DNA from 3 places in the Rhodococcus sp. Q genome. Region 2 is predicted to be linked to each of the others. Evidence: riboswitches for the same ligand, from Rfam matches in the RefSeq annotation. Region 2 holds a riboswitch; each other region holds the start of a gene.

Region 1 (10,416 bases), on a different contig from region 2:
CTGCAGCTGTTCCAGGAGGAGTACGACCGTCGCGGCGAGGAATTCCCGATGGCGGACTGGCTTAAGAAGTGGAAGACGGAGCAGGGCGACCTCATGGCCCGCGTCACCACACAGATCACCTGTGGCGACCATTTCGCGCAGCGGGACGACGCCCTGCGCGCGCACGCGACGCAGATCGACCCCAACGGGTCGTTCTTCGCGGTCCCTCGTGACATTCAGCAGAAGATCTGGCCGACCGAGGAGTTCGAGTTGGCCAAGACCCGTGTGACCACCGCGATCCCCGAGACGGACCTGTTCGCCGGGATCGATCACGTCGGTGTCGGCGCGGGACATCAGGAGGAGGAGAAGTGAATCTGGCAGGCGCGGCAGTCGGGTGGCTGGCGCAGACCCAGGGCACACCGACGGGACCCGAGTTCGGCAAGGCATCCCCGGTCGGGTTGCTGATCATCGTCGTTCTGCTGATCGGGACCGTGTTCCTGATCCGGTCGATGAACAAGCAGTTGCGGAAGCTGCCGGACACCTTCGAGCCCGAGCATCCCGAGGCCGATCAGGCAGCAGACGAGGGCACCGACCGAGGTGGGGCGCTGACGCAGGACGAGTCCGACACGTCTGCGGCGAAGCCGTCCACTCCGCCGACACAGACGTCGAGTTAGTCGTGGGCGCGCTGTCCCGCAACACCCTCGGTGACGCGACCAGTCCGTACCTGCGTCAGCACGCGGACAACCCCGTGCACTGGCAGCAGTGGGGCACCGAGGCATTGGAGTGGGCGCGCGAACGCGACGTGCCAGTGCTGTTGTCCATCGGCTACGCGGCCTGCCACTGGTGCCACGTGATGGCGCACGAGTCGTTCGAGGACGAGGCGACCGCCGCCGTGATGAACGAGCACTTCGTGTGCATCAAGGTGGACCGTGAGGAACGCCCCGACCTGGACGCGATCTACATGAACGCGACGGTTGCGATGACGGGGCAGGGCGGGTGGCCGATGACCTGCTTCCTCACCCCGGACGGAGAACCGTTCTACTGCGGCACGTACTTTCCGCCTGCGCCGCGGGGCGGAATGCCGTCCTTCACGCAGCTGCTCGAGGCGATCGACGACACCTGGCGGACGCGCCGCGATGACGTGCTCGAGGCGTCGAAGTCGATCACGGCGGAGCTGCGGCGCGCGGGCGGTGCCCTTCCTGCGGGAGCCGTGGCGCTCGACGGCGCGCTCCTTGACGCGGCGGTGGCCTCGATCCGTGCCGACGAGGACGTCGAGCGAGGCGGGTTCGGTGGGGCGCCGAAGTTCCCGCCGTCCGCGCTACTGGAGGGGATGCTCCGCAGTCACGAGCGGACCGGCTCGGCGATGGTCCTCGAGTCCGTGACCCGGACCGCGGAGGCGATGGCGCGCGGCGGGCTGTTCGACCAGCTGGGTGGAGGCTTCGCCCGCTACTCGGTCGATGCCGACTGGGTCGTGCCCCATTTCGAGAAGATGCTCTACGACAACGCCCAGCTGCTGCGCTTCTACGCACACCTGGCCCGTCGCACAGGCTCGGACCTGGCCTTGCGTGTCACCGAGCAGACAGCCGAGTTCATGCTGCGTGATCTGCGCACCGAGACAGGCTGTTTCGCGTCCGCGCTCGATGCTGACACCGACGGCGTCGAGGGATTGACGTACGCATGGACCCCGGATCAGCTGATCGAGGTGCTCGGCTTCGAGGACGGGGTGTGGGCTGCCGGCCTGCTGGCGGTCAGTTCCGTCGGAACGTTCGAAGCAGGGACGTCGGTGCTGCAACTGCCCGCCGATCCCGACGACGCCGCGCGCTGGGAATCGGTGCGCCGAACCCTGCTCGACGCACGCTCGAGGCGACCGCAGCCCGCCCGAGACGACAAGGTCGTCACCGCGTGGAACGGGTTGGCGATCACTGCGCTCGCCGAAGCCGGTGCGGGACTGGGGCGCACGCAGTGGCTCGACGCGGCACAGCAGTGCGCTCGCTCGCTGCTGGACGAGCACCTGGTGGACGGGCGGCTCCGGCGTGCATCGCTCGGGTCGGTCGTCGGCGATGCGGCGGCCGTTCTCGACGACCACGCCGCGCTCGCGACAGGACTGCTCACCCTGCACCAGGTGACCGGTGGCGCCGAGTGGCTGGCGAATGCACAGCAGATTCTCGACGTGGCGCTCGACCACTTCTCGGACGACGCCGAGCCGGGATCCTGGTTCGACACCGCGGACGACGCGGAGGCGCTGATCGCCCGACCCCGCGACCCCGTCGACGGGGCGACCCCGTCCGGCGCGTCGTCGATGGCGGAGGCACTGCTACTTGCATCGGTGCTGTCCGCACCCGACACGGCAGGGCGCTACGGCGCCGCGGCCTCCGCGACGATCGACCGGGGAACTGTTCTGCTCCAGCGTGTTCCACGCTCCGCGGGGCACTGGCTCGCGGTCGCCGAGGCCGCTGTTCGTGGCCCGATCCAGGTGGCTGTCGCGACGGACGGCGCGTCGGATCTGCTCGACGCGGCGCGCAGGCATGCGCCCGGCGGTGTGGTCGTCGTCGGCGGAACGCCCGATTCGGTTCCGCTGCTTGCGGATCGGCCGCTGGTCGACGGTGAGTCCGCGGCGTACGTGTGCCGCGGGGTCGTGTGCGACCGGCCTGTCACCGATGTCGACGCGCTGGTCGAGGCGCTCGCCCGGTAGTGCGCCGGCGCCGCGGGATCGGCTTTCGGCCGTCTTCGGTGTGGCGTCGCTCCTTACCCAGGAGGTTCGGGATGGCGACGATTCAACTCGTCGCGGACGCGCTCCAGTGACGCAGTTTCGTCGTCGATCTCCGCGACCCGACGCTTTGCCCGGTCGAGATTGCCTTCGAGTTCCAGGATCTGCAGGACCACACCCTCGCGTTCGGCGGCAAGCTGGCCGAGGGCGTCTGCCACTGGATCGTCCATACAGCTCACTGTAGGTGATTTCTGCAGGTGTGACGGGTGCATCGTCGCTGCTGTGAGGGTGTCGGTTGCAGGATTCGATCCGTTGTACACAGGCGGGAACCGATCGGGACTCGGTTGCGTCTGAGAAGGGTGAGCGGACTGTTGTCGGGGGGCGGGGGCATGTGGTGCGGGGGACTGTTGCGGGTGTCGCGTGTTGGCGTTTCACGGCACTGGAATTCGATGTCCTGTGGCGCCTCTGTGGACGTGATCGACTGCCGTATCCGATGGCCTACCGCAGTGCGGCGGAGACCGTCGACGAGGATCAGCGACAGCGGCAGGAAGCAACGCACATAGTTGTTCGGCAACTCGACGGGGAGTTGCAGGCGGCGCTGTCCATCCTGCTGGAACCGGATCTCCGAGTCGAGGTGTGCGGTTTCGCGGGCGCAGGACCGACGTCGATGACCCGCGTGCACGCAGGCATTCGGGGTGCCGCCGCCGCTGTCGTCACCCAGATGTCCGGGCCCGACACAGAAAGCGGCGGCGACGTGCGGATCGCGGTGGTGCCGCGAACCCGGGTCGCTGCCACGGCCGCTTCGGCAGTGCCGGCGGCCGCGCGCGGCGCGGGCCGTCGGCTGGTCGCCCAACCGGACACCGGGAACACGGTGATGCGGCCCGTCTCCGAGCGCGGCACCTCCGACGACGTGCGGGGATTCCTGTCGCGACGCCGCGACGGCATCGGAGAGGTCGGCGTCCATCCCGGGCCCGCGGTCGACTGGCGCCCGACCGACGACGGTGGCGTGTTCCAGTGGATCGACGTCGAGGACGGCCGCTACCTGATCGTCCGCACCCGCGACGTCGTCGAGGTGGTTCCCGCATCGGCGGACGAACTTCGTGACCATCTCACGGCGCTCGTCGACCGCGTCGATCGGCGCCGTCAGGCGAACAGCACCAGCCACACCGCGATGTAGTGACAGAGTGCGGCCACGACCGTGCCTGCGTGGAAGAACTCGTGGTGCCCGAAGGTGTCGGGCCACGGATTCGGCCATTTCGTGGCGTAGAGGACCGCGCCGAGGCTGTAGAGCACCCCGCCGACCGCCAACAGGATCAGGGGGAGCCAGCCGACCTGCTCGACCAGGTCGCCCGCGACGGGCACGATCGCCCATCCGAGTAGGAGGTACAGGGGAACCCCGACCCATCGGGGAGCGGTGGGCCACAACATCTTCAACGCGACTCCGGCGAGGGCCCCGGACCACACCACCGCCAGGAGTGTTCCGCCGGTGCCCGCCGGGAGTGCCAACGTCGCGAAGGGGGTGTAGCTCCCCGCGATGAACAGGAAGATCATCGAGTGATCGGCGCGCTTCATCCACGTGCGCGACCGGGTCGTCGGCCAGTGGATGCGGTGATAGGCGGCGCTGACCCCGAACACGCCGCACACGGTGGTGGCGTAGACGGCGGTCGCGACACCGGCGCGGGTGGACACGGTGAACGCGGCCGCGACGAGTACAACGCCCGCCACGACGGCCACCGCGAACGCCCACGCGTGGATCCAGCCACGCAGGCGGGGTTTCACCGGGGCGAGTGGTTGGTCCAGGACGGTCATGGGGTCATCTCCCAGCGCTTGAAGCCCATAACCTACGGAACCGTAGGTTATGAATCCCGGCCACTGTACCCCGCACGGAGTCGGCCGACGGTGCCGTCGAATGTCGCGCTCCTCACGAGAACACCGGTGCGCGACGCGGAGGCAAGGGCCGGGCGTAATGTGACCTCCCGTGGTGATGTCCAGGTGAAGCCCTCCGACCTGCTGTACAGCCTCTACGAGCGGCGCCTCACCGGGCAGCTCGACGGTATGCAGCGACCCCGGCACGTCGCCGTCATGTGCGACGGCAACCGCCGCTGGGCGCGGGAGAACGGGTTCACCGACGTCGCGCACGGTCACCGGATGGGTGCGCTCAAGATCGCCGAACTGCTGACCTGGTGTGACGAGACCGGCATCGAGATGGCGACGATCTATCTGCTCTCCACCGAGAACCTGCGCCGCGACCCCGAGGAACTCGACACCCTCATCGAGATCATCACCGACGTTGTCGAGGAGATCTCCGGACCTGATCAGAATTGGTCCGTGAAGATCGTCGGCACCCTCGATCTCCTGCCCGAGGACTCCGCCCGCCGACTGCGCGAAGCCGCCGACCGCACGGCGGGCCGCACCGGCACGCACGTCAACGTCGCGGTCGGGTACGGCGGGCGCCAGGAGATCGCCGACGCGGTCCGCTCGTTGGTGCGGCAGAAGCAGGCCGAAGGCGTCGACGGTCCCGAGCTGGTCGACGCGATCACCGTCGAGGCGATCGACGGGCATCTCTACACGTCCGGGCAACCCGATCCGGATCTGGTGATCCGCACGTCCGGCGAGCAGCGGTTGTCCGGGTTCCTGCTGTGGCAGAGCGCGTACTCGGAGATCTGGTTCACCGAGGCGTACTGGCCGGAGTTCCGGCGGGTCGATTTCCTCCGTGCCCTGCGGGACTACGCGGCACGGCACCGCCGTTTCGGCACGTAGGCGCCGACCCGCTCGGTGCGTGAGTCAGGCGGCCGGGACCACCGCACTCGCGCACCTGCGGCGGAGCCGCCTCAGAGCTTGCGCAGCCGCAGCCGGTTGATGGAGTGGTCGGCGTCCTTGCGCAGCACCAGGGTTGCGCGCGGACGAGTCGGCAGGATGTTCTCCACCAGGTTGGGGCGGTTGATCGAATTCCAGATGTCCTCGGCGGCGATCGTGGCGTGCTCGTCCGAGAGGTTCGAGTAGTGGTGGAAGTGGGCCTGCGGGTCCGCGAACGACGTCTTGCGCAGTGCCAGGAAGCGTTTGATGTACCAGCGCTCGATGTCCTCGACCTTCGCGTCGACGTAGATCGAGAAGTCGAACAGGTCGGAGACCATGAGCCGCGGCCCCGTCTGCAGGACGTTGAGGCCTTCGAGGATCAGGATGTCGGGCTGTCGGATCAGGTGGTACTGGCCGGGGATGACATCGTAGGACCGGTGTGAATAGACCGGTGCCGCAACCTCTTCGGCGCCGGACTTCACCTCGGTGACGAAGCGGAGCAGCTTGCGGCGGTCGTAGCTTTCCGGAAAGCCCTTGCGGTGCATGATGCCGCGGCGCGTCAACTCCGCCGTCGAGTACAGGAAGCCGTCGGTCGTCACCAGGTCGACACGAGGGTGGTGTTCCCACCGCGCGAGCAGCGCCTGGAGGACGCGCGCCGTCGTGGACTTGCCGACGGCGACGGAACCTGCGACACCGATCACGAACGGCACCTGACGATCCGGGTGCTTCTCCCCGAGGAAGGTCGCGGTCGCGGCGAACAGGCGCTGCCGTGCGGCGACCTGGAGGTGGATCAGTCGCGACAGCGGCAGGTACACCTCTGCGACCTCGTCGAGGTCGATCTGCTCGCCGAGGCCCCGCATGCCCTGGAGTTCTTCCTCCGTGAGCACGAGCGGCGTCGCCTTGCGCAGTGTCCTCCACTGCTTCCGGTCGAACTCGACGTACGGGCTGCTTTCGCTCACCCTCGCCATTCGCGCGCCCCGGCCTCGATCTGCATCGCCTCGATCTGCATAGGTGGATTGTGCTCGCCCACACAGTCCGATGCTGCGTCGGGTCCGGCCACTAGGGTGCACAGGTATGGACGCCACCACCTTCGTTCGCGAGTATCTGCTGCTCGGGCTCGGTTTCGACCGAATCGAGGACGGGTTCGTCGACGCCTTCACCGGCGACCCCGAATTGCGTCGGCAGGTGGAGAACGCGCCGCCGCCCGAGCCGCGTCAGCTGGCCCGTCGTGCCGCGGAGTTGCGGTCCGAACTGTCCAACGTCGAGATCGCGGCGGATCGCGCCGAGTTCCTGGATGTGCACCTGCGCGCCCTCGAATGCTCGGCACGCAAGTTCGCGGGCGAGGAGATCGGCTTCGTCGACGAGGTGCACGCCTACTTCGACGTCCGGATCGAGCCGGGGTCCGTCGACGACTACCGTGCGGCGCATCGCGCGATGGACGAGGTGCTCGCCGGGGACGGCAGCAGGCCGCTGGCGGAACGGTTGCAGGCGCACCGCGCGGCCGACGAGATTCCGCCCGAGCGACTGGCTGAGTGCGTCGAGGCGTTCTCGTCGGCGCTCCGCGACCTGGTGCGCGCCCGCTACCCGCTGCCCGAGACCGAGCGCGTCGAGTACGAAGTGGTCGGCGACAAGCCGTGGTCGGGTTTCAACTACTACCTCGGCGACTACCGGTCGAAGGTCGCCATCAACTCGGACCTCAAGCAGCACATGGCGCACCTGCCGCACCTGATCGCGCACGAGTCGTACCCGGGTCATCACACCGAGCACTGCCGCAAGGAGGCGGGCCTCGTCGACGCGGGCGAGGTCGAGCACACGATCTTCCTGGTCAACACCCCGCAGTGCCTTATGGCAGAGGGTCTCGCGGACCATGCACTCGGCGCGATCGTGGGGCAAGGCTGGGGGAAGTGGGCGGAGGAGATCTACGCCGACCTCGGCCTCCGCTTCGACGGTCAGCGCGCCGAGGCACTGTCGACGGCGTCGGCGGGGCTGCTCGGGGTGCGTCAGGACGCGGCACTGCTGCTGCACGACCGCGGACGCTCCCACGACGAGGTTGCGGAGTTCCTGCAGACGTGGAACCTCACGTCGCCGGAGCGCGCCAGGCAGTCGCTGAGGTTCCTGTCCTCGCCGCTCTGGCGCGCGTACACGTCGACGTACGTCGAGGGCTACCGGTTGCTCGACTCCTGGCTCGGACGCGCGGGCGACGACATCGAACGTGCGGACCTGTTCCGGCGCCTCCTCGACGAGCCGCTGATTCCGTCCGCACTGCGCTGACCACGGGCGTCGGCGTCGCCTACACTGGGTGCTGCTTCACGAGTGCCGTCGCCAAGCCCCGACTGGACGGCCGCCAACCCCACGCTCGCGGGTGGCTCGGGTGACGAAGTGGCTGGCACCGCCCGGTGTCGGCACGAGCGCCCCCGGATTTCCGGGCGGCCCGAGTAACTCGGGAGATCCCATGAGCAACCTGTCCCACGACATCCCGGTCGTCGACCGCCACTGCACCAGCTACGGACCGGGACATCGGGTGCATTTCGTTCACGCACGCAAGAGCTGGGAGAACGGGGACTCCGTCGACGTGCTGGCCTCGGTGCGGCGCGGCGGACTGATCCGGCTGGAGTCGCACCACGACGTGGTGGAGTGCTGGCATCACGACACGCGCCGGTTGGCGGCGGCATTGCGGCGCACCGGCGGTTTCGCCCGCTGGAATTCACGCCGGCACGCACTCGCCGTACCGATCGAACCCGGCCGGAACAGCCTGTTCAACCTCGCCGACCCGGCCGATGCCGAAGGGTGCGATCGTGCGGTCAGCCGCGGGGCGACCAGCCGTCGGGGCCCGGTCCGAGGACAGTGAACGAGCCGACGTGCCCGCGGCCCAGCTTGACGCGGCGCGTCAGCAGCCACGCCTCGCCCTGCCGGACCCAGCTGTCGTGGTAGTCGCCGAGTGTCTGGAACGTGACGCCCGACCGGTCACCGGTGCCGAGGTGCAGGTCGGAGACGTATGCGCGGCTGGTAGCGGTGTCGCCGCCGACATCGACGACGACGTTGCCGAGCAGGTGCTGCGTCGGACCGCAGGCGTCGAGGAACGAGCGGATGCTCGCAACCATCTCGGCACGGCTTCCCAGCTCCCCGGTGCCGAGGTTCGCTGTCATGTCCGGAACGGTGAGGTCGTCGAGGGCCGCCCAGTCGCGATCGTCCATGGCCCGGGCGATCAGGGTCAGGGCGCGGGTGATCGTGCGTTCTGCGATCAGGTCGTCGAGGGTCATCGGTTGCTCCCGGTGGTGTGGCGGACTCCGTCGTGGTGGACAGCCAAGCGCGTCCGCTGCCGCTTACGGCGGCATTGTCCCGGCGATCGGGACGGCGGCGGCATCGTTCCAGGGAACCCGCGGCAGGGTGCCGGTGACCTGGCCCTAGAATGGAGCTGCCCCTGCCCGGCCTTCCACTTGGAGATCCCTCGATGACCGCTGTGCCCAGCACCGACGTCAACAATGCCTCGCTCGCCGAACTCGACCCCGAGGTTGCCGCGGCAATGAACGGCGAACTGGCCCGTCAGCGCGACACCCTCGAGATGATCGCGTCGGAGAACTTCGTTCCGCGCGCCGTCCTGCAGGCTCAGGGCAGCGTCCTGACCAACAAGTACGCCGAGGGCTACCCCGGGCGTCGCTACTACGGCGGCTGCGAGCACGTCGACGTCGTGGAGAACCTCGCCAAGGAACGCGCCAAGGCCGTCTTCGGGGCCGAGTTCGCGAACGTGCAGCCGCACGCCGGCGCCCAGGCCAACGCCGCGGTGCTGATGGCGCTGATGAACCCGGGCGAGAAGCTGATGGGCATGGACCTCGCGCACGGCGGGCACCTCACGCACGGCATGAAGCTGAACTTCTCCGGCAAGCTGTACGAGGTCGCGTCCTACGGCGTCCGGGAGGACACCCACGTCGTCGACATGGACAAGGTCCGTGAGATCGCCCTCGCCGAGCGTCCCCAGGTGCTCATCGCCGGCTGGTCCGCCTACCCGCGCCACCTCGACTTCGCCGCGTTCCGGTCGATCGCCGACGAGATCGGCGCAAAGCTGTGGGTCGACATGGCGCACTTCGCCGGTCTCGTCGCCGCGGGCCTGCACCCGTCGCCGGTTCCGCACGCCGACGTCGTGTCCACCACCGTCCACAAGACCCTCGGCGGTCCGCGCTCCGGCATGATCCTCGCAAAGCAGGAGTGGGCGAAGAAGCTGAACTCCGCCGTGTTCCCCGGCCAGCAGGGCGGGCCGCTGATGCACGCGATCGCCGCGAAGGCCGTCGCCATGAAGATCGCGGGCACCCCGGAGTTCAAGGAGCGCCAGGAGCGCACCCTCGCCGGATCGAAGATCCTCGCCGAGCGCCTCGGCGGATCCGATGTCGAGGGCAACGGAATCTCCGTCCTCACAGGCGGCACCGACGTCCACCTGGTCCTCGTCGACCTGCGCAACTCCGCGCTCGACGGTCAGCAGGGTGAAGATCTGCTGCACGAGATCGGAATCACCGTCAACCGCAACGCTGTTCCGTTCGACCCCCGTCCGCCGATGAACCCGTCCGGCCTGCGCATCGGCACCCCCGCGCTCGCCACCCGCGGATTCGGCGAGGCCGAGTTCACCGAGGTCGCCGACATCATCGCGACGGCGCTCGCGAACGGCACCGACGCCGACGTTCCCGCGCTGCGCGCACGCGTGTCGAAGCTGGCTCTCGACTTCCCGCTCTACGACGGGCTCGAGAACTGGGGCCTGCTCTCCAAGAACGTCTGACCCGACCACGCGACATGGCCCGCACCCGCATGGGGGCGGGCCATTTCGCTGCTTCGGCCGGGTTGTTGGTTTACCCAACGTTCACCGTGTTGGTCGCGCACGGTGGGGCGGAGTGGACGTAGCGTTCAGGCCAACGGGTGACAGGGGAAGTTGCCCGTCCGGGAGGTTC
Region 2 (10,416 bases):
ACAGGGAATCGCCCAGCGCCTCACCGGCATTGCCGAGGACGACGAGGCGCCCGGCCTGGCCCATGAATGCGCTCATGTGTCCGATGTCGCCGCCGACCACGATGTCGACGCCCTTCATCGAGATACCGCAGCGGGCCGCGGCGTTGCCCTCGACCACCAGCAGTCCGCCGTGCGCGGTGGCGCCCGCGGACTGCGAGGCGTCGCCCGTGACCCGGACGGTGCCCGACATCATGTTCTCGCCGACGCCGACGCCGACGTTGCCCTCGACGGTGACCGTCGCGTGCTTGTTCATGCCTGCGGTGTAGTAGCCGGTGTGGCCCTCGATGGTGACGTCGACGGGGCGGTCGAGGCCGCAGGCGAGTGCATGGGCGCCCTGCGGGTTGACCACCCGCACGGTGGCGGGAGACTCGGTCGCGTGCAGCGCGGCGTTGAGCTCACGCGTCGAGATCTCCGCCAGGTCGTAGGTGGTGGTGACGGTGGGGGTGTCGGTCAGTGTCACGGTCGGCTCCGGAAGGTCAGGGGTGGTCGGGTCGGCTGCACGGGACGCAGGGCGCCTGCGCAATCGGGCGCAGGACGTCAGCGGTTCCAGACGTAGACGCGGTCCGGTTCGGGTTCGAACAGGTGCGCGTCCGCGATGCCAGGGAGGTGGGCCAGGGCGCGGAACTCCGACGCCATCGCGACGTAGGCATCGGTCTCGGCGACGATCGCGGGCTTGCAGGCGATCGGGTCCCGCACGACGGCAAAGGAATCGGCGGTGGAGACCAGCAGGGTGTAGAAGCCGTCGAAGCGTTCGCCGAGCAGGCGGAGCGCCTTCTCGAGGTCCGCTCCCTCGGCGAGGTGCTTGGCGACGAAACGGGCACCGACCTCGGTGTCGTTCTCGCTGTCGAACTGCACGCCCTCGGCCTCGAGTTCGCGCTTGACGGAGAGGTGGTTCGAGAACGAGCCGTTGTGCACCAGGCACTGGTCGGGTCCGACGGCGAACGGGTGCGAGCCGGCGGCAGTGACCGCGGATTCCGTGGCCATGCGGGTGTGCCCGACTCCCTGCCAGCCGGAGGCTGCGGGCAGGCCGAATCCGCGGGCCAGGTCCAGCGGATCGCCCATGCCCTTGAGGACGGTGACTTCCTCGCCGAGGCCGATGACGGTCGCACCGGGGTCGATGGACCGGATGACCGCGGTCAGTTCGTGTGCCGGAACGGGGGCGTGCAGCACGGTCGTCGGCGGGAGGTCGATGGCTGTCACGTCCACTCCGAGGAGGGCGCCCGCGGCGGCCGCCAGGCCGGTGTCGGCACCGAGTACGGACACCGACGCGTGGCCGGCGGGGGAGAAGGTGGGGTCGCCGTATATCGCCATGCCCGCGGAATCCGGTCCGCGGTCGACCATTTCACCGAGCATTCCGGTCAAGAGTTCACCCAGGCGAGGGTGGAGGGAGGGCTCACGCAGGTGGAGCCCGACGATGCCGCACATGGCAGTCTCCTAGATGTGTTGGACGCAGTGGGGGGCGGTTTTCAGGGGGACTAGAAGGCGGTGAGGTAGGTCTCGACCTCCCACGGCGTCACCGTGTTGTGCCACGAGAAGAACTCCTCGCGCTTGAGGCCGGCGAAGTAGTCGGCGACTCCGGGACCCGCGGCGTCGAGTGCCCCGCAGACGACGGGATCGGCAGCGAGTGCGTCCATCGCGTGCAGGAGCGTCATCGGCAGCGTGTCCGGTCCCGATCCCGCTCCGGGCTCGCCCGGGTCGAGGTTGCGGTCGATGCCGTCGAGTCCGGCCCCGATCGCGGCGGCTGCGGCGAGGTACGGGTTCGCGGAGCCGTCGCCGCCGCGCAGCTCGACTCGGTTGTGGTCCGGCACGCGCAGGTAATGGGTGCGATCGTTGCCGCCGTAGGTGGCGTAGCGGGGTGACCAGGTGGCGCCGCTGCTCGTCGCAGTGGCACCGGTTCGCTTGTAGGAGTTGACGGTCGGAGCGATCACGCCCTGTAGCGCGCAGGCGTGTTCGAGGATGCCCGCGATGAACGAGTAGGCGGTCTTCGACAGGCCGAGGCCGCGCGGGTCGGAGGCGTCCGGGAACGCGGATTCGCCGTCCCTCCACAGCGACAGGTGCATGTGGAGGCCGCTGCCGGTGCGGTCGGCGAACGGCTTCGGCATGAACGTGGCGGTCATGCCGCGCTCCTCGGCGAGTACCGAGATCAGGTAGCGCAGCGTCACGACGCGGTCGGCGGTGGTCAGGGCGTCCGCGTAGTTGAAGTTCTGCTCGAACTGGCCGTTGCCGTCCTCGTGGTCGTTGGCGTAGTTGCCCCAGCCGAGGGCGTTCATCGCCGCGGAGATGGATGTCAGGTGCTCGTACATGCGGGTGACGTCGCGGGCGTCGTAGCAGGGCTGCCGGGAGGTGTCGAGAGCGTCGGCGGTGCGCAGTCCGCCCGTGTCGTCCTTGTTGACGAGGAAGTACTCGATCTCGGCGCCGACGTTGACGTCGAGGCCCTTCTCGGCCGCTTTGGCCAGCATGTTCTTGAGGATGACGCGGGGCGCGAACGGCCAGGGCCTGCCCTCGACGTGCGGGTCGCAGTGCACGAGCGCGAGGCCGGGCCGGACGAAGGGGATCGGGGTGAAGGAGGACGGGTCGGGAACGGCGACGAGGTCGGGGTCCTTCGGCTCCTGGCCCATCGCGCCCGCCGCGTAGCCGGCGAAGCCGACGCCGTCGGTGGCCAGCTCGTCGACGGCCTCGACGGGAACCAGCTTCGCGCAGGGCTTGCCGGCCAGGTTGACGAAGATCGCCAGGATGAAGCGGGTGCCGGTGGCGTGGGCGAGGCCGGCGAGGTCGGTGGGTGCCGTGTGGGACGACGAGGGTAGACGCGTCACGTTCAGGTCGGTGGTGTCGAGCGTCATCAGGGCTCCTGGTCTCGGCTGCGAGTCGTTCTGCATGTCGTTTCACTGTGTGAATCGCTGTCGAATACCAGGAAACATAGCATCCATGACGGGCGTGTTACGGATGCGTCAGGTTGTCGTGACGAGCCCCTCGGGTGGCCGTGTGGTCGAATTCGGTTGAGCGAGAGAGGAATCGGTTACACGAGTTAACCGCCGCGCAATTGCCGCGAGAGTTTCCTCTCGGTAGCGTCTGTTTCACGCCAGCGATTCGGCGCTTTCCTCCACTCCCGCCGGCCCTCACCGGCCCCCATCGCCAGGAGCAGTCATGGCAGACGTCACCACCGCCGTTCGCGCCAGCAGCGACACCACGTCGGTTCCCGCCAGCAGCGACACCACGGCGGTTCCCGCCAGCAGCGACACCACGGCGGTTCCCGCCTTCCGGGTCACCGCCGGCTTCTGGAAGTCCCTCCCACAGATGCCGGTGGAGGAGTTCCCCGGCACCGAGGGCTACATCGACGACGTCTACCCGAACCCCGAGGGCTCGGAGATGGCCGCCGGCTACTTCAAGCTCGACCCCACCGACGCGCCCCTCGACTACACCTACGAGTACGACGAGATGAAGGTCGTCCTCGACGGTGAGTTCCGCCTCGAGAACCTCGACACCGGGCAGGTCGAGACAGCGGGACCGCGCGACGCGATCTTCTTTCCGAAGGGCTCGCGAATCCGATTCACCACCCCGGCGGGAGCGCTCGCGTTCTACGTCGGCCAGCGCAGCTTCGCGCCGTAGGAGTCCGGCCATGACCGTCTGCATGGGCACGACCACCGTCGGACGGTGGCACGCCGAGCGGACCGCCGTCGCCGACGGCGGCCGCACGGTCACCGTCCTCTCGTTCGGCGCCGCGGCCGGACGCCGCGCACAGGAACTCGTCGGCAGCTTCGCCGGCACCCGCGTGGACTGGCTTCGGCTGCCGCCGGACTGGACGCAGATCGCGTCCGACGTCCTCGACCTCAGGCTCGCCGCCGCCCGGGTCGGGTGGCGCCTGGTTCTCGTCGGGGCCGAGGCGCCGGTGCTCGCTGCCCAGGCGAGAGCGCAGGGCGCGGGCCTGCTCGATGCGGAGATCCTCGCCGAGGTCGTCGACGGCGGAGGCCCCGATGCCGACATCCGCAGCGTCCACTGCGCGCACTGCGCCACCGTCCACCTCGCGGCGGTGGTCGTCGGCGGACTCACGCGTTGCCCCGAGTGTGCCGCCGATCTGATCGTCTACCACCATCTCTCGCGCCGAACCGGCGCCTACCTCGGCTACATGAACGATGCGGAGGAATGCCCGTGACCCTGACATCCGACCTTCCGGTGCGCGGCGACGCCCCGGCTCGCGCTCTCGTCGTCGACGCCGTCGACACCCCGGTGGACGGCGTCCGTCATGTGAGATTCACCGACCCCGGCGGCACACCGCTGCCGTCCTTCACCCCGGGTAGCCACGTCGTGGTGTCGTGCGGAGTCGCCGACAACGGACGGCCCCGAAACAACTCGTACTCGCTGACCGGACCCGAGTTCGAGCCCGAGGCCTACGAGATATCCGTCCGCCTCGACCCTTCCGGTCGGGGCGGCTCCCAGTGGATCCACGGCCTCGCCGTCGGGGACGTCGTCGAGATCAGCCGTCCCCGAAGCGCATTCGCCCCCGTTCTCACGGCCCGCCATCACCTGCTCGTCGCGGGCGGGATCGGCGTCACGCCGATCCTGTCGCATGTCCGGGCGGCCGCGGCCTGGGGCCGGTCGTTCGAGGTGCACTACGTTTTCCGACCCGGCGACGGTCCCCACCTGGACGAGCTGCGCGCGCTGTGCGGCGACCGGTTGCACTGCTACCACACGCCGGACGAGTTCTGGGATGCTCTCGGACCCGCTCTGCTCGACAGCCCGCTCGGAACCCACCTCTACGCATGCGGTCCTGGTGTCCTCATCGACGATCTCGTCGCCCGAGCGGGCGCCGCCGGCTGGCCCGGTGCGCGAATCCACCACGAACACTTCGGTGTCGGCGACCTCGACGCGGGCGAACCGTTCACTCTGCGGCTGCGGCGCAGCGGCATCGACGTCCCCGTGCCAGCCGGAGTCAGCGCGCTCGACGCGCTGGAACAGCAGGGTGTCCCGGTCCCGAACCTGTGCCGCCAGGGCGTCTGCGGCGAGTGCCGCACCGCAGTCGTCGGTGGTACGCCCCTGCACCGCGACCTCTATCTCACCGACCAGGAGAAGGAGCGCGGCGGTCACTTCATGCCCTGCGTCTCTCGCGCCGACGGCAACCGAATCGAGGTCGACCTGTGACAGCCGTTGCCCTGCCCGCCCGCGTGGCCCGCTTCCCGTTCCCCTTCCCGCACGAGACCTACCGCTACAGCACCAACGTCGAGCGGGCAGGTACGCGGGCCGTCACCGCGGCGGGAAGCTGGGGCGAAGATCCCGTTGACGTCGACGAGTTCTACCTGGGCGATCTGGCCGAGCGTGACCGCATTCTCCGCGCCGATCCGGAGCGCTTCCAGGCGCTGTCGCACATGGAGGCCGCACAGTGGGAAACGATGACGACGCTCATGCGGATGCTTGCCGACGCCCACCCCGACCGGTTCTCCCTCGCCCGGGACGGCGACCGATGGCATTGGCACAACGGCGAACTCGGATGGGATCAGTCCTTCGCTATCGGGGTCGCCGACAGTCTGCCCGAGCCGCCACTGCGGTACATCGGAAGGCAGGTCCAGGAGGACGTCGTCCTTCTCGACCAGCGTGAGGGCGCACTGTGGGGTGACGCCGGGCTGGTCACCTTCGCCGCCGACTGGTCGCTGCGGTTCGACGTCGGGATGAGCTTCCTGCAGATCCACGGACCCGTTCCCCGCGTCCACGAGGAGGGCGTCATTCCGCGGGCGCAACAGTTCCTGATGGGACTGCAAGCGGGACAACGGTATCGGCGCACCAACTGGACGCTGACCGTGGACCGCAGGCTCGACACCGCCACCGAGACCTACCCCGACTGGGGTCGCGACCGGCGTCTGCTCGGGGAAGGCCCGTTGGCCGACGTCGGACGACGCCTGCACCTGCGAGTCGAGGTGCAGCACCTCATCCGCCTCGGCGCGTCCAATGCCATTCTGTTCCTCATTCGCACCCACCTGCTGCCGTTCGAGGACGTCGCGTTGGTTCCCGAATGGGCGCAGCGACTTCACGACATCCTCGTCGAACTGCCCGACGACATGGCCGACTACAAGGGCATCGCCCGCACCCGAGGACCCGGAATCGACTGGCTCCGTGCCCATACTGGGGTGATCGCATGAGTATCGGATTCGACCACCTCCAGGGCGCAAGCGATCCCAACGGGCAGTGCCTACAACGCGCTGCCCGCGAGCCACTGGTCCCAGGGAAGACTCCAGTCGCCGTTCTGCCACACCTCGAGCGGTGCGCCGCCGGTGTTACGGACCTCGACGACGTCGCCCGGCTGCGAGAAGGTGAAGAACCACTGCGCGTTCTCGGGATTGAGGTTGAGGCAGCCGTGTGAGGTGTTGGTGTTGCCCTGCGCCCACACGCTCGACGCCAGCTCGTGCAGGTAGATGCCGTCGGAGCTGATCCGCGTGGCCCAGTTGATCGTCTCCTTGTATCCGAGCCGCGAATTGATCGGCAGCCCGTACGTCGACGAGTCCATGATCACCGGGTTCGCCTTGTCCATCACCGTGTAGACCCCTGGTTGCGTCCAGAACGACAGCGTCGTGTCGCCGATCGTCTCCGTGCCACCCATTCCCATCGACGTCGGCATCTCCCGAACCAGCTGGCCGTTCTCGTAGACGGTCACCATCTTGGTGTTGTCGTCGGCGATCGAGACGTGGGAGTCGCCGATCCGGAAGGACACCGCCTCGTCCTGCTCGCCGTACAGGCCGTTGCCGAGATCGGTGCCGTAGACCTTCGCGTCGACCGACACCGTCGTGCCGGGCGCGTAGTACTGCTGTGGACGCCAGTGCGCGTTCTGGTCGTCGACCCAGAACCACGAGCCCTGGACCGGTGGATTCGTCGTCACCGTCATCGCCTTCTCCGCGGCGGCGCGGTCCCCGATCGGCTCGTCGAAATGCCCGACGACGACCAGTCCGACGCCGTAGCTGCCGCCGTCGACGAGGGACTGCCCGCCGGTGGTGTTCAGGTAGAGGCGGGTCTGGTTGTTCGGGGTCACGGTGGTGAACGTGGCGTCCCGAGACGTCGCGACGCCGCGGCCGTCGACCGCCTGCGCCGCCAGGTCGTACGTCTTCCCGTAGCCGAGAGGCTCGCCCGGTTTCCACGACGTCTCGTCCGGCGTGGTGATGCCCTCGATCACCTTGCCCTCCGGGTTGGTGAGCGTGACCGATGTCAGTGACCCGTCCGCCACGTCGACGGTGATCGGGCTGAGCGGGTCCACCGGCGCCGTGAGGTCGGCGGGGGTGAAGGTGATCGTCGCGTCGGACTCCTGCGAGCCCGACGCGGTCGAACCGGACGAGTCGGAGCCGCCGGAGCATCCGGCCACCAACACGACCGCTGCGACTGCAGCCGCGAGGGCGATGGACTTTCGACGAAGATTCGGCACGAGACGCCTCCCAGGTTCGAACTGTCCGACCAGCCTATAGACGGACCGTGAACAGGTGTTTTCCGCTGGTGGGCGGGCTCGCGACCGGCGCGCTCGGACGCGGGGGAGTGATGGAGGTCACCGAGGAGCCCCGGAGCTTCGGGTTGACAGCCGCTCGGCAAGGCTGCCATTCTCGCTGCAGGTTATGAGTGCCAGCGCTTAGCCCCGGCTTGCTGGCCGGCAACCCTCCACCGCGGTGGGGTGCCCCGGGTGACGACCTGGCCGTGAATCCAACACCGGACACGGCAAGCGCGGACTCGATGCACAACCACCTCACGCACGGGTCCCTGAGTTTCAAGGGATGACGCCATGACCGCAGTTCTGGAATCCACCGCCTGTGCCGACCTCTCGGCCAATGAAAATGCCTGCGACACTGCCGCTTTCGCTCCCGTGTGCGGATCCGACCTCGTCGCCCCGCTCGCCGACGGCACCACCGCCACCTACGCGAACTTCGACTACGCGGCCAGCGCTCCCGCACTGACCGCGGTCGCGGAAACCGTGCAGAACCTGCTGCCCTTCTACGCCAGCGTCCACCGCGGCGCGGGCTTCGCATCGCAGGTGTGCACCGAGCGGTACGAGGGTGCGCGCGGCGTCGTCGCGAACTTCGTCGGAGCCCGTGAGGACGACGTCGTCGTGTTCACCCGCAACACCACCGACGCCCTCAACCTGCTGGCCTCCTGCGTGCCCGGCGACACCGTCGTCCTCGACATCGAGCACCACGCAAACCTGTTGCCCTGGAACCGGAATGGTGCCCGGGTCGTGCGGTCCGCCGATACGATCGAGGAGACCATCCAGCGGATCGTCGCCGAGCTCTGCACGCGCCCCGCCGCGCTGCTCGCCGTCACCGGGGCGTCGAACGTCACCGGTGAGGTCCTGCCGATCGCCCGCCTCGCCCGCATCGCGCACGAGTGTGGTGCGCGCATCGTCGTCGACGGCGCCCAGCTGCTGCCGCATCGTCGCGTCGACATCGCCGAACTCGGCGTCGACTACCTCGTCTTCTCCGGGCACAAGCTGTACGCACCGTTCGGTGCCGGCGCCCTCGTCGGCCGCGCAGACTGGCTCGACGCCGCCGAGCCGTACCTGGCGGGCGGCGGCGCCACCAAGAACGTCGACCTCGACGACGTCCAGTGGGCCACCGCGCCGCAGCGGCACGAGGCGGGCACCCCGAACGTTCTCGGTGCCGTCGCCATCGCCGCGGCATGCGAGGCGCTCGCCGGATTCGACGCCGACGAGGCCGAGCTCCACGAGCGGATTCTGTGCGACCGGCTCACGGTCGGACTCTCCGACATCGACGGCGTCGAGATCCTGCGGATCTGGCCCGACTCGCCGGACGCGGTCGGCATCGTCACCTTCACCGTTGCGGGCGCACAGCCCCGCGAGGTCGCGACGTTCCTGTCCGACGGGTACGGCATCGGTGTGCGCGACGGCCGCTTCTGCGCTCACCCGCTCCTCGCCCGTCTCGGGCACGTCGAGGGGGCCGTTCGTGCCAGCCTCGGACTCGGCAGCAGCAGTGGCGACGTCGACCGGTTGGTCTCCGCCATCGCGGATTTCGTTCGTGAGCGCGCGACGACCTCCGCAGCGGGACGCTAGTATCGGGCGCATGACTTCGGAAGCGGCAGAGACGATCGGCGGCCAGTGGTGCCGCAGGCATGTCGATCTGTGCCGCACCGCGTCGGGCATCTGTCCGGTCTGAGTACCACCTCGACCGCCCCGATCATCCCCGTCACATTCCGAGGACAGTCATGTCTGCTTCCTTCTCGAACCCGTCGTCCAGGCCGCTGCACGTGGCCGTCGAACTCTCCGGTGCCGGGCGTCACCCGGCTGCGGCCGCCCACACCGACTTCCGAATTCCGCTCGGCCTCAGCGACTACTGGGTCGAACTGACGTCGTCGACCCTCGACCTCGCGGGCGACCCCGACTCCGTTGTCAGGATTCGTGCGCACGACCTGGGGGAAGCGCAGCGTCGGCGTGACGTCTCCCGGGCCCGCGCCGAACGCGACGGCCGCGATCCCGATTCCGTTGCCGTTCTGCTCGACGTCGAGGTGCTCCTCGCCGACGACCATCGCGGGGCCCGACGCGAACTTGCCCGGCTCGACGCGGGACTGCGTGAACCTCGTGTGCCGGAATCGATCTCGTACGTCGGCACTGCGTCCGGGCTGGTGGGTCTGCTCGCGGACATCCGGGCCGCGGGTGTCGCGGACGGCGTCACCCTGCTCCCGCTCGTTCTGCCGCAGGTGCTCGACCGGGTCGTCGACGACGTCCTACCGGTGCTGCACGAGCAGGGGGTGACCCGGCCGTCGACGGTCCTGGGCGAGATCCTCGGCCGGTTCGGCCTCACCGCCCGCGCCCTCGCCTCCTGACCTCCGCTTCGACCCCTCGGGGTGAGGGGAACGCTTGCCCGGTCCGACCGTCTTCGGGTTCCCCTGACACCGAGGGGTGTGGTGCTCAGTCGACGTCGATGGGCAGGCCCGCGGTGATGCGGACCAACTCGCGGAAGGTCGTTCGGAACACCGCGTCGGGGCGGCCGCCGGCCGCCCACAGTTCCGGATACGCCTCGAGGGAGGCATCGACGTAGGTGGACAGGTTCGTCGGATGGCCGACCGGGGCAACCCCGCCGAGCGGTTGCCCGGTCACCTCACGCACGAGCGACGCGGGCGCTCGCGTCAACGTCCCCTCGAGACGTTTACCGGTGCGCTCGGTGTCCACCTGATGAGCTCCGGAGACGAGCAGCACGACGGGTTCGTCGTCGAGCAGGAACACCAGCGACTTCGTGATCGCGCCGATGTCGACGCCGAGGACCGCGGCCGCCTCCGCCGCGGTGTGGGTCGGCTGGTCCAGCGTGGCCACCACCCCGTGGTGGCCCCGCGCGATCAGCGTCCTCGCGACGTTCGCCGCGTCCGGATGCAGTGTCCTCGCCATGACCCACCATAGGACGTGAG
Region 3 (10,416 bases), on a different contig from region 2:
ATTGCCGCATACCGATCGTTCGGTAACGATTGCGGTCTGGTGACGAGAATCGGAGCGCTACAACGTCACCGCCGTTACGCCGGTGACGGCACCTGAGGCGAAATCCTGACGGTCCTGCCGGCGCAGCCCGACGCGGCCGGTGACATCGACTGGACGGTGTCGGTGGACTCGGCCGTTCACGCGGCGACCTGGGAACGAAGATCCACCAGCTTTCCGATGGGAACGGGCGACCGCTGGTGGTGCTCGTCGGGCCAGGTCGGGCAGGCGCCTCGCCGGTGTTCGCGTATCTGATGGACTGCCTGTCGTCCCGCGGATCGGTAGCGGGCCGGCCTCGAACCCGGTCCGATGCGGTACTCGGCGACAAGGCTCACTCCTCGAGATTCAACCGGGCCTGCGGAAAAATACAAGGGCCGCAATGTCGTCGAGCGCTCCTTCGCTGCTCTCAAGCAGTGGCGTGGGTTGGCCGCGCGCTATGACAAGCTCGCCCTCACCCACCGAGCTGGCGTGCTCCTGTCGGCGGTGTGCACTTGGCTCAAGCGACCTCGCCGATCAGGAGACACTCTCTAGCCGACGGGGACGGGGTTCGCCGGAATCGGCAAGCCCAGATTGTCGCGGAGCGTCGAGCCACTGTATTCGGTACGCAGGGCCCCTCGGTCCTGGAGCAGTGGCACGACCTGGTCCACGAACCCGTCGAGACCCGTTGGCACGAGATGTGATCCGATGATGAACCCATCCGAGCCGTTGCTCTGGACGAACGTGTCGATCTGTTCGGCGATCTGCGCTGCGGTACCCACGATCGGGCCGCGTTCGAACTGGTCTGCGACGGTCTCCCGCAGTGTGAGCTTCTTCGCCTCCGACACGGCACGCAGCTTCGCGACGGTGTCGAACCGGTCCTGGTGGATGAACGCGCGACCCTGGATGATCGGCGGCGCCTCCGGATCGGGGTCGATGTCCGGGATCGGCCCGTCCGGGTCGTATGCCGACAGGTCTCTGTTCCACAGCTGTTCGAGCAGGATCAGTGCCGTCTGCCCGGTGACCTGTTGGTCACGGATGTCGAGGTACTTCTCTCGGGCGTCGGCTTCGCTGTCACCGATCACGAAACTCGCCGACGGCAGGATCTTGAGGTCGTCGGGACTGCGACCCGCGGCGACCGCGCGCCCCTTGACGTCCCGGTAGTACTCCGACGCCTCGGGCAGGCTTCCGTATGGCGAGAAGATCGCGTCGGCGTTGGCGGCGGCGAAGTCGCGCCCCTGCGGCGACACTCCCGCCTGGAGGAGTACCGGCCGGCCCTGCGGGCTGCGGGGCACCGTGAAGCGCCCGCCGATGTCGAACTGGCTGCCGCGGAACTCGAAGGCGCCTGCATCAGGACGGCTCAGGAACCGGCCGGTCACCGGGTCGGCCACGATGTCGTCGTCCCGCCACGAATCCCACAGCTTCCGCACTGCTTCGACTGCCTCGTCCGCGCGGACGTACCGCTGCGAGTGCGGCAGGAATCCGCCGCGCCGGAAGTTCTGGCCGGTGAACGCGTCGAAGGAGGTGACGACGTTCCATGCGGCGCGGCCGCCGGACAACCGGTCCAGGGTGGCGAACTGCCGTGCCAGCTCATAGGGCTCGTTGAAGGTGGCGTTGATGGTGCCCGCGAGGCCCAGGTGCTCGGTGACCGCGGCGAGCGACGCGAGGACCGTCAAGGTGTCGGGACGCCCGATGACGTCCTGGTCGAAGACCTCACCGGCACGTTCTCGCAACGCGAGACCTTCGGCGAGAAAGAAGAAGTCGAACTTTCCGCGCTCGGCAGTCAGGGCGGTGTGTTCGAAGGAGTCGAAAGCAATCTGACTGCCTGCATCCGGATGCCACCAGGCGGTGTGGTGGTTGACGCCGCCCAGATATGCGCCGAGGATGACCTGCTTCTTGGCTGTGCTCATGGGTCTCTCCTGAGTTCAGGCTGCGGGGGCGCCGTAGCGGTTGGGTACGGCGGTCGGCAGTGCGAGCAGTCCGCGCAGCGACGTGTCGGGGTACTCGGTGCGGAACAGTCCGCGCCGCTGCAGTTCCGGAATCAGCGTCGTGGTCACTGCATCGAGGTCGTCCACCGCGACGCCGGGACGAATCCGGAACCCGTCGAAGCCGTGCCAGGACTCGAGCAGATCCGCGAGTTCGTCTGCGCTGCCTGCGAACACCGTCGCGTCGCTGACGAATTCGTTGCCCGCGACGTCGTCGAGTCGGCGCAACCGGTCCGAACCGGACGCTCGATCGGTGTCGAGGAAGACGAGCACGTCCGCGTACACGCGGAGCGGCTCACCGCCGCGGCCCACGCTCTCCGCGGCCGCTGCGACATCGGCCAGCACCTGCGGGCCGTTGGTCTCGGTCGGTGTCGTGAACACCAGATCGGCTGCACGCGCGGCCAGTTCGTAGGCGACGTCCCGGTGGGCGAGCGCGGTGACAACTGGCTGCCCTTGAGGCGGTCGCGGCGTGATCGACGGTCCGCGCACGCTGAAGAACCGCCCCTCGAAGTCGATGTGATGCAGTTTGTCGCGGTCGATGAATCGCCTGGTCGGAACGTCGCGGATCTCCGCGTCGTCCTCCCAGCTGTCCCAGAGTCGGCGCACCACCTCGGCGACATCGGCGGCCTCGTCGAACAGGTCGGCCACGAACCCGGGAAGTTCCCCGTTCACCAAGGCCTCCCGGTCGCTTTTGTCGAGACCGGGAACGTCACGACGCCCGAAATGCGCGGCCTCCTGCGCCGACGACGACACCTTCACCTGCCATCCCGCGCGACCACGCGACGTGTAGTCCAGCGTCGCCAGGGCCTTCGACACGTGGAACGGCTCGGTGTGGGTGGTGGTGATCGTCGGTATCAGGCCGAGGTGCCGCGTCGTCGGGGCGATGCGTGCGGCAACGAGATGCGCGTCCAAACGCGCCCGCACCTGATCGACCGCGTCCGGGTCCTGGGCGACGTACGGGTTGCCCGGCACCGACAGGCTGTCCTCGATGGTGAGGAAGTCGAGCAGCCCGCGCTGTGCGGTCGCGGCGAGGTCGGTCCAGTAGTGGCCCGAGAACAGTTCGTGGGGACGCGAATTCGGCTCGCGCCAGGCCGCGGGATGCCAGCCGGCGCCGTCGAGCGCGACACCGAGATGGAGTGGGTGACGTCGGGTCATGCGAATGATCTCCTCAGGGTCGGGACGGTCGCTCTCAGTGCGGGGGCCACCTCGGCCTGGAACAGTTCGAGGCTCGCGCGTTGCTCCGCGGTCGTCAGCCCGCCGCGATCCGCGGTCAGGTGCATGACCTCGTGCCCGAGACGGTCGTGGTAGCGCAACACCTTGTCGACGACCTGCTGCGGACTGCCGATCAGTGCGGAACTGCGGTCGACGAAGTCCTCGATCGACTCGAACACCACCGGCAGCCCGGTTTCCCGCGCGAACTGCAGTCGCTGCTCGAACAGCGGTCGGTAGCGTTCGACGGCCTCCTGCGACGTGCGGGCCACGTACAGCCCTGCGGTGCCTGCGCCGACACGGGCGTCCGCCGGGTCGTGTCCGTAGGCGATCCAGCGCTGCCGGTAGTGGTCGATCAGGTCGGCGTACGGCTCGATGGGATTGGTGACGTTCGCCGAGAACACCGGGTCGCCGTACTTCGCGGCGAGGTCGACGGAGTCGCGGCTGGTCGCGCTGCCGTGCCAGATCGTCAGGCGCGGCTGCAACGGCCGCGGCACCGTGACCGCGTCGGTCAGTGGCGGCCGGAACTTCGCATCCCAGGTGACGCTCTCGTTCTCCCACAACGCCCGGAACAGTTCGTACCCTTCATGATTGCGCTCCCACTGGTCGTCGGGTGTCACGTGAAACAAGTCGGCCTGGGCAGTGCCGTTGCCCTTCCCGATCATGAGCTGGAGCCGTCCGCCCGAGAGATTGTCCAGAGTGGAGTAGTCCTCGAAGGCGCGGACCGGGTCGAGCAGGCTCAGCGTCGTCACTCCGGTCCACAGTTCGAGAGTGGAGGTCCGAGCGGCGATGTTGCTGAGGACCACCGGCGGCGCCGACGCGAGGAACGGCCGCTCGTGGCGCTCCCCGACGGCGAACCCCTCGAAGCCCAACTGCTCCGCGAGGACAGCGGTGTCGACGACCTCCTTCAGCCGGGCCGCGGGGTCGAGCCACTCACCCGGCACGGGGTCGGGTTGGTGGGTGATCAAGCTGAGGAGCAGGAATTTCACGCGGAGTGTGCCTTTCGGATCAGGTGCTTCTCGAACGGATGCGGACCGATCTCCTCCGACGGCCGCGTCGGATCGAACAGCGCGGTGTAGTCGGCCGCCAGGTACAGCGCGACGGCCTCGGGCTGACGCCACCCCGTCGTCAGGTAGATGCGGGTGTAGCCGCGCATCATCGCCTCCACCTCGAGTTCCGCGAGAACGATTCGGCCGAGTCCGCGGCGCCGATGCCCCGCCGACGTCCAGATGCGTTTCAGTTCCGCCGTCGTCTCGTCGTAGCGACGGAATGCGCCTCCCGCCACCGGCTCCCCGTCCTCGACGAGGATCAGCAACGCCCCGTCCGGCGGCGCGAACTCCTCGCCCGGGTGAGTGGTCAGCGCCTCGAACTGTTCCTCGAAGGGACGCTCGTACCGGGTGCTGTACTCGTACGCCAGTTCCTCGAGAAGGGGCGCGGCGAGCGGATCGTCCTGCATTACCGTGCGCACCTCGAGTCGACGAGAACCGGCCGTCATGCGACCACCGCCGCCCGCGGTCCGAACCGGAACGGCTCCGGGGACCTGACGTCCCCTGCGGCGAGCCCGGCGACCAGGTCGCCCACCGCGGGCGCGAACTTGAAGCCGTGTCCGGAGAACCCGGCAGCGACCGTGACGTCGCCGAGTCGGTCCACCACGAAGCGACTGTCCGGAGTGCTGGTGTACAGACAGGTGTCGGCCGCAGCGGTGGACGCGTCCACTCCGGGCAACCACGCCGAGGCGTAGTCGGCAAGGCGCTGCACACCGTCCGGGTCGGCCCGGAAGTCACGCGTGTCCGGATGCACCACCGGGCCGGTGCCGTGCTCACCGATCTTGATGCCGGACTCCGAGCCGAGTCCGTAGATTCCCTCGCCGGCCAGCTCCGCTCCGGGGTGATGGACGAAACTCGGCCACTCCGCATCGATCACCGGGACGAAGTGAGCAGGCTGCTCCTGGGTGGTCCGCAGTGGCGGTAGCACGGGCGTCGGCCGGATGCTCGTACTCGCGAGCAGACTCCTCGTCCAGGCACCCGCGGCGAGCACCGCATGGCGGGCCCGGATCACACCGGTGTCGGTGACCACCTCGACCCCGGTTGCCGCGCCGTGGATCTCGCGTACCGCGGCCCGATGCCGCACCTCGGCGCCTGCGCGCTGCGCTGCGTCCTTCAAAACCTGTACCGACCGGTCCGCGTGCAGACGACCCGCCGCCGGATGGAACAGCACCGAGGTGTCGAATCGCATTCCGGGCCAGCGCTTCTCCGCCTCCGCCGGGTCGAGGACCTCGTGTGCGATCCCCAGCGTTGCGAGGGTCTTTGCGCGGGTCAGTGTGCAGGCGGGGTGCCCGTGGTCCACCGCACCGGTCAACGTCAGTACCCGGGTACCGGCGATCTCCTCTGCTGCACGCCACAGCGGCAACGCGCGACCGGCGAGGGTGGTGTGGAAATCATCCTCGTACGCCTGCCGATATATCCGGGACGTGCCGTGCGAGGCGCCGCGCCGGTGGCCCGGTCCGAACTGCTCCAGCAACACCACCGACCGCCCGCGCGCCGCCAACCGCCACGCCGCGGCCGACCCGATCACACCACCTCCGACGACCACGACGTCGACCGGTCCGTTCACCTGCACCATGTCGCTACTGCTTCTTCGGCAGGCCGGGCGGGTTGATCTCGGACACGTCGAGCGCTTCGGTCTGGATTCCCCACCGCTCCAGCACCTGTGCGTACGTACCGTTCTCGATGAGGTGATCGATCGCCTCGTGGATCGCACCGACGAGCCCGTTGTCCTTCTTCGTCAAGACGGCGATCTCACCCTGGAGGTCGAGGCCCGCACCCGAGAAGGTCCCTACGACTTCGGTTTCACCGGTCTGCAGAGCGTGGAACGAGGACGACGGATTCGGGCCGACGTAGGCGTCGATCCGGCCGGAGCCGAGCGCCAGGTAGTAGTCGGTGGCCTGCTGGTAGTACAGGATCTCGGCGGGCTCGAGTCCGGCCGCCACGTTCTGCTCGTTCCACTCGACCAGCAGGGCTTCCTGGTTGGTTCCGGAGCCGACGCCGATCTTCAGGCCTGCGATGTCCTTCGGTCCCGAGAAGGTGATGCCGCTGCCCTTCTTGACCTCGACGGCCAGGCTGTCGAGGCGGTAGGTGGCGAAGTCGTACTTCTCCTTACGCTCCTCGGTGACGGTGACGTTCGAGATGAACGTGTCCGCTTCGCCGGAGTCGATGCGGACGAAGTTCTGCGCCCAGTCGGCAGCGGTCAGTTCGATGTCGAGGCCGAGGACGTCGCCGATGAGATACGCGATGTCCGTTTCGGATCCGATGATCGTCTTGTCGTCGTCCGCGTAGAAGCGCAGCGGCGGCGCCGTGCCGGCCGACCCCGTGACGATCAGCGTCCCTCGGTCCCGGATCGCTTGCGGCACCTTCGCGGCGATGTCCGGTACTTCGTCCGTGGTGATGCGGTTCTGCTCGGCCGTCAGGTTGTATCCGGCTGCGGTCGCGGCGTCAGGTTCGGCGGCCTCGCCCGAACTGCACGCGGCACCCGCCAACAGGGCGACGGCGGTCAGAGCCGAGGCGAACAACCTCGTGCGGCGGATGGTGGCGGACATCGTTTCCTTCCTGGATCTTTCGTTGAGAGACGTTCAGAGCACGCGCGACAGGAAGGCGCGAGTGCGGTCGTGGGTCGGGTGGTCGAGCACCTGTCGCGGCGGGCCCTGCTCGACGATCACCCCGTCGTCCATGAACACGACGGTGTCCGCGACCTCCCGGGCGAACCCGATCTCGTGAGTGACGATGACGAGGGTCGCGCCCGCGCCCGCGAGGTCTCGGATGACGTCGAGGACCTCGCCGACGAGTTCGGGGTCGAGGGCCGAGGTGGGCTCGTCGAACAGGATGACGTTGGGGCGCAACGCCAGCGCGCGGGCGATGGCCACCCGCTGCTGCTGACCGCCCGACAACTGCTTCGGATAGTGGTCGGCCTTGTCGGCGACGCCCACCCGGTCCAGCAGCTGCCTGGCCTCGGCTGTCACCTCGGTGCGGTCGCGGCGCTGCGCGGACACCGGCGCCTCCGTGACGTTCTCGAGAACCGTGAGATGCGGGAACAGGTTGAAGTTCTGGAAGACGAACCCGATCTTCGAGCGCTGACGCAGGATCTCCCGGTCCCGCAGCTCGCGCAGGACGTTGCCGCGGCGGCGGTACCCGACGAGTTCACCGTCGATGCGGATGGTGCCGCGGTCTACCTTCTCCAGGTGGTTCAGCGTGCGCAGCAGCGTCGACTTCCCCGAACCGGAGGGGCCGAGGATCACCGTCACCTCACCCTGCCGGACGGTCAGGTCGACACCCTTGAGAACCTCCAAGGCGCCGAAGGATTTGTGCACCCCGCGCACGTCGACGGCATGCACTGCCTGCACCTCGGGGCCCGTCACCGTGTCGCTCCCCTCGGTGCGCCGTGACTGGTGTCGCGGATCTCGCGATACTTCGCGACCACTCTCTGCCACGGCGTCAGCGGCAAGGCGCGAGCCGATCCGCGGGCGTAGTGCCGTTCGATGTAGTACTGCGCGATGGACAGCAACGTGGTCAGGACGATGTACCAGACGGTCGCGACCATCAACAGCGGAACCACGCGGCCGTTGCGGCCGAAGATCACCTGTACCTGGTAGAAGAGTTCCGCGATCGCCATCGTCGACACGATCGAGGTGCCCTTGAACAGGCTGATGACCTCGTTGGCGGCGTTCGGCAGGATCGAGCGCATCGCCTGCGGCAGAACGATCTTCACGAACTGTCGGCCGCGCGGGATGCCCAGCGCGTTCGCCGCCTCGATCTGCCCGTGGTCGACGGAGATGATGCCTGCCCGGACGATCTCCGCGGAGTACGCGGCCTGGTGCAGGGCGAGACCGACGACCGCCGCGGTGAACCCGGAGATCACGCCGGTGACGTTGAACTCGAGGAACCCAGGCCCGAACGGAATTCCCAGCGTCAGCGTCTGATAGAGGTAGGCGATGTTGAACCAGAACAGCAGCTGCACGATCAGCGGGATCGACCGGAACGCCCAAACGTAGGTCCACGAGATCACCTGCAGCACCGGATTGTTCGACAGTCGAGCCACTGCGAGCAGGACACCGAGGCCGAATCCGAGGACGGTGCCCCACAGCGTGAGCTCGATCGTCGTCCACAGCGCGGACAGCACCGACGGGGCGGTGAAGTACTGCGCGAACGTCGCCCAGTCCCAGCCGGGGTTCACGACCAGGCCGTGCACGAACTGCGCGACCAGTACCAGTGCGGCGGCCGCGACGACCCAGCGCCACGGGTGCCGGGTGGGGACGACACGCAGGTCGGCCTCGTCGGCGACATCGGTGACAGCCGGCGGCGCACTGACAGCCGGCGCGCTCACAAGCGGATCTCTGACACGGTCACGGGCGACCTTTCGCGGTTGGGACGGGGCGGCCGATGCCGTCCCGTCGCGCCGACCATCGCTCCCGGCGGTAGCACCCACACCCACTGGCGGGGGGTTGCTGCGACGTCGCTGAGCCGGGTCTCTCGGTCGCTCTCGATGGTCAACTCTCGCGATGAAATGTCCCCCAACCCGCCTGCACGGTCACCCTTTGCGTTCGAGGTGATTCGAAATACACGGCCCGACGGGTCACGCCGTGAGCGAGCACAATGGGTCCATGGCGAACACCGAGCAGACCCCCGGGTGGACCTACCTGATGGACATGGACGGGGTCCTCGTGCACGAGGAACACCTCGTACCGGGCGCCGACAAGTTCCTCGCCGAACTACAGGAAGCCGGCACCCCGTTCGTGGTGCTGACCAACAACTCGATCCGAACGCCCCGCGACCTGCGCGCCCGCCTGCTGCGGACGGGTCTCGACATCCCCGAGCAGTCGATCTGGACGTCCGCGCTGGCCACCGCCACCTTCCTGCACAATCAGCGCCCCGACGGCAGCGCGTACGTCGTCGGCGAATCGGGTCTGACGACGGCCCTGCACGACATCGGGTACGTCCTCACCGACAGCGACCCCGACTACGTGGTGCTCGGCGAGACCCGCACGTACTCGTTCGAGGCGATCACCACCGCGATCCGGCTCGTCGAACGCGGCGCCCGGTTCATCGCCACCAACCCCGACGCCACCGGCCCGTCCCGTGACGGCTCACTACCTGCGACCGGCTCGGTCGCCGCGCTCATCACCCGCGCGACCGGCCGCGAGCCGTACTACGTCGGCAAGCCGAATCCGCTGATGATGCGGTCCGCGCTGCGGGCCATCGGCTCGCACTCCGAACACACCCTCATGATCGGCGACCGGATGGACACGGACGTCGTCTCGGGACTCGAAGCGGGGCTGCAGACCATCCTCGTCCTCACCGGCATCTCCAGCCGCTCGACCGTCGAGGCGTACCCCTACCGCCCGACGCTGGTCCTCGACTCGGTCGCCGACCTCGTCGGTCGCACCCACGACCCGTTCGCCGCCGCCTGACCCTCCCCCTTTCTTCCTGAATGGCCCATCCATTCAGTCAGACTTCCTGAATGCGCCATTCAGGAAGGGCGGCGGGCATAGGGCGGGTCAGCGCAGGGGCAGTGGTCGGCCGGCGACGACGAGGACCACCGACTCGCACTCGGCTGCGACGGCGGTGTTGAGCCTGCCGAGCGCGTCCCGGAAGCGGCGGCCGGAGGCGGTGGCGGGGACGACGCCGCTGCCGACCTCGTTGCTGACCACCACGACGGGCACCCGCACCCGGCGCAGCGCGGACACCAGGCCGTCGACGTCGGATTGCACTGCAGCCCAAGATTGTTCGTCGTCCCAGGCGCCGTGGGTGTCGATGCGTCGGGTGAGCCAGGCGCCGAGGCAGTCGACGAGCAGCGGGCCGGTCGCCGAATGCAGGACGCCCACCAGGTCGTCGGTCTCGACGGTGCGCCAGGTGTCGGGTCGCGACGCGCGGTGGCCGGCGATGCGAGCGGCCCACTCGGCGTCACCGCGTGCGGGAGCACCGGTCGCGACATAGGTGACGTCGTCGCGGTCCGACAGCAGTCGCTGCGCGTGGGTCGACTTTCCTGCTCGGGCGCCGCCGAGGACCAGGGTCCGGCGCGGCGCCGACGACCCGAGGGCACCGTCTCCCACCGTCACCACCGTCCCGTCCGGGACGATGCGAACACCCCACGGCCGCAACCGGTCCGGCAGGTCGACAGGATTGTGGTGTCCGAGGTGGACGGCGATCACGTCGGTGCC

Evidence for each region. Region 2 has a riboswitch for S-adenosylmethionine ahead of FFS72_RS12080 (aminotransferase class V-fold PLP-dependent enzyme). Riboswitches for the same ligand answer to the same signal wherever they lie in the genome.
Region 1: linked by a shared signal. The riboswitch ahead of FFS72_RS10185 (hypothetical protein) and the one ahead of FFS72_RS12080 (aminotransferase class V-fold PLP-dependent enzyme) in region 2 are both predicted to bind S-adenosylmethionine.
Region 3: linked by a shared signal. The riboswitch ahead of FFS72_RS14750 (amino acid ABC transporter permease) and the one ahead of FFS72_RS12080 (aminotransferase class V-fold PLP-dependent enzyme) in region 2 are both predicted to bind S-adenosylmethionine.

What each region holds. Positions count from the first base shown of each region.
Region 1 covers NZ_SCOY01000007.1:97,432-107,847, forward strand. The annotation lists gene mca (mycothiol conjugate amidase Mca) at 1-351, shown strand, start outside; gene FFS72_RS10145 (hypothetical protein) at 348-653, shown strand; gene FFS72_RS10150 (thioredoxin domain-containing protein) at 656-2,671, shown strand; gene FFS72_RS10155 (hypothetical protein) at 2,725-2,916, opposite strand; gene FFS72_RS10160 (ESX secretion-associated protein EspG) at 3,081-3,863, shown strand; gene trhA (PAQR family membrane homeostasis protein TrhA) at 3,830-4,495, opposite strand; gene FFS72_RS10170 (isoprenyl transferase) at 4,679-5,446, shown strand; gene coaA (type I pantothenate kinase) at 5,518-6,450, opposite strand; gene FFS72_RS10180 (DUF885 domain-containing protein) at 6,557-7,753, shown strand; SAM riboswitch class IV at 7,788-7,897, shown strand; gene FFS72_RS10185 (hypothetical protein) at 7,935-8,330, shown strand; gene FFS72_RS10190 (nuclear transport factor 2 family protein) at 8,284-8,742, opposite strand; gene glyA (serine hydroxymethyltransferase) at 8,934-10,247, shown strand.
Region 2 covers NZ_SCOY01000009.1:91,309-101,724, reverse strand. The annotation lists gene FFS72_RS12120 (GltB/FmdC/FwdC-like GXGXG domain-containing protein) at 1-493, opposite strand, end outside; gene FFS72_RS12115 (class II glutamine amidotransferase domain-containing protein) at 577-1,464, opposite strand; gene glnT (type III glutamate--ammonia ligase) at 1,515-2,879, opposite strand; gene FFS72_RS12105 (cupin domain-containing protein) at 3,184-3,645, shown strand; gene FFS72_RS12100 (dimethylamine monooxygenase subunit DmmA family protein) at 3,656-4,189, shown strand; gene FFS72_RS12095 (PDR/VanB family oxidoreductase) at 4,186-5,175, shown strand; gene FFS72_RS12090 (heme-dependent oxidative N-demethylase family protein) at 5,172-6,167, shown strand; gene FFS72_RS12085 (L,D-transpeptidase) at 6,218-7,438, opposite strand; SAM riboswitch class IV at 7,619-7,735, shown strand; gene FFS72_RS12080 (aminotransferase class V-fold PLP-dependent enzyme) at 7,787-9,067, shown strand; gene FFS72_RS27050 (putative leader peptide) at 9,078-9,170, shown strand; gene FFS72_RS12075 (hypothetical protein) at 9,220-9,837, shown strand; gene FFS72_RS12070 (YbaK/EbsC family protein) at 9,923-10,396, opposite strand.
Region 3 covers NZ_SCOY01000013.1:94,053-104,468, reverse strand. The annotation lists gene FFS72_RS27125 (transposase) at 346-567, shown strand; gene FFS72_RS14785 (NtaA/DmoA family FMN-dependent monooxygenase) at 564-1,922, opposite strand; gene FFS72_RS14780 (LLM class flavin-dependent oxidoreductase) at 1,938-3,152, opposite strand; gene FFS72_RS14775 (LLM class flavin-dependent oxidoreductase) at 3,149-4,195, opposite strand; gene FFS72_RS14770 (GNAT family N-acetyltransferase) at 4,192-4,701, opposite strand; gene FFS72_RS14765 (FAD-dependent oxidoreductase) at 4,698-5,828, opposite strand; gene FFS72_RS14760 (ABC transporter substrate-binding protein) at 5,833-6,801, opposite strand; gene FFS72_RS14755 (amino acid ABC transporter ATP-binding protein) at 6,835-7,617, opposite strand; gene FFS72_RS14750 (amino acid ABC transporter permease) at 7,614-8,582, opposite strand; SAM riboswitch class I at 8,656-8,748, opposite strand; gene FFS72_RS14745 (HAD-IIA family hydrolase) at 8,860-9,666, shown strand; gene FFS72_RS14740 (bifunctional adenosylcobinamide kinase/adenosylcobinamide-phosphate guanylyltransferase) at 9,754-10,416, opposite strand, start outside.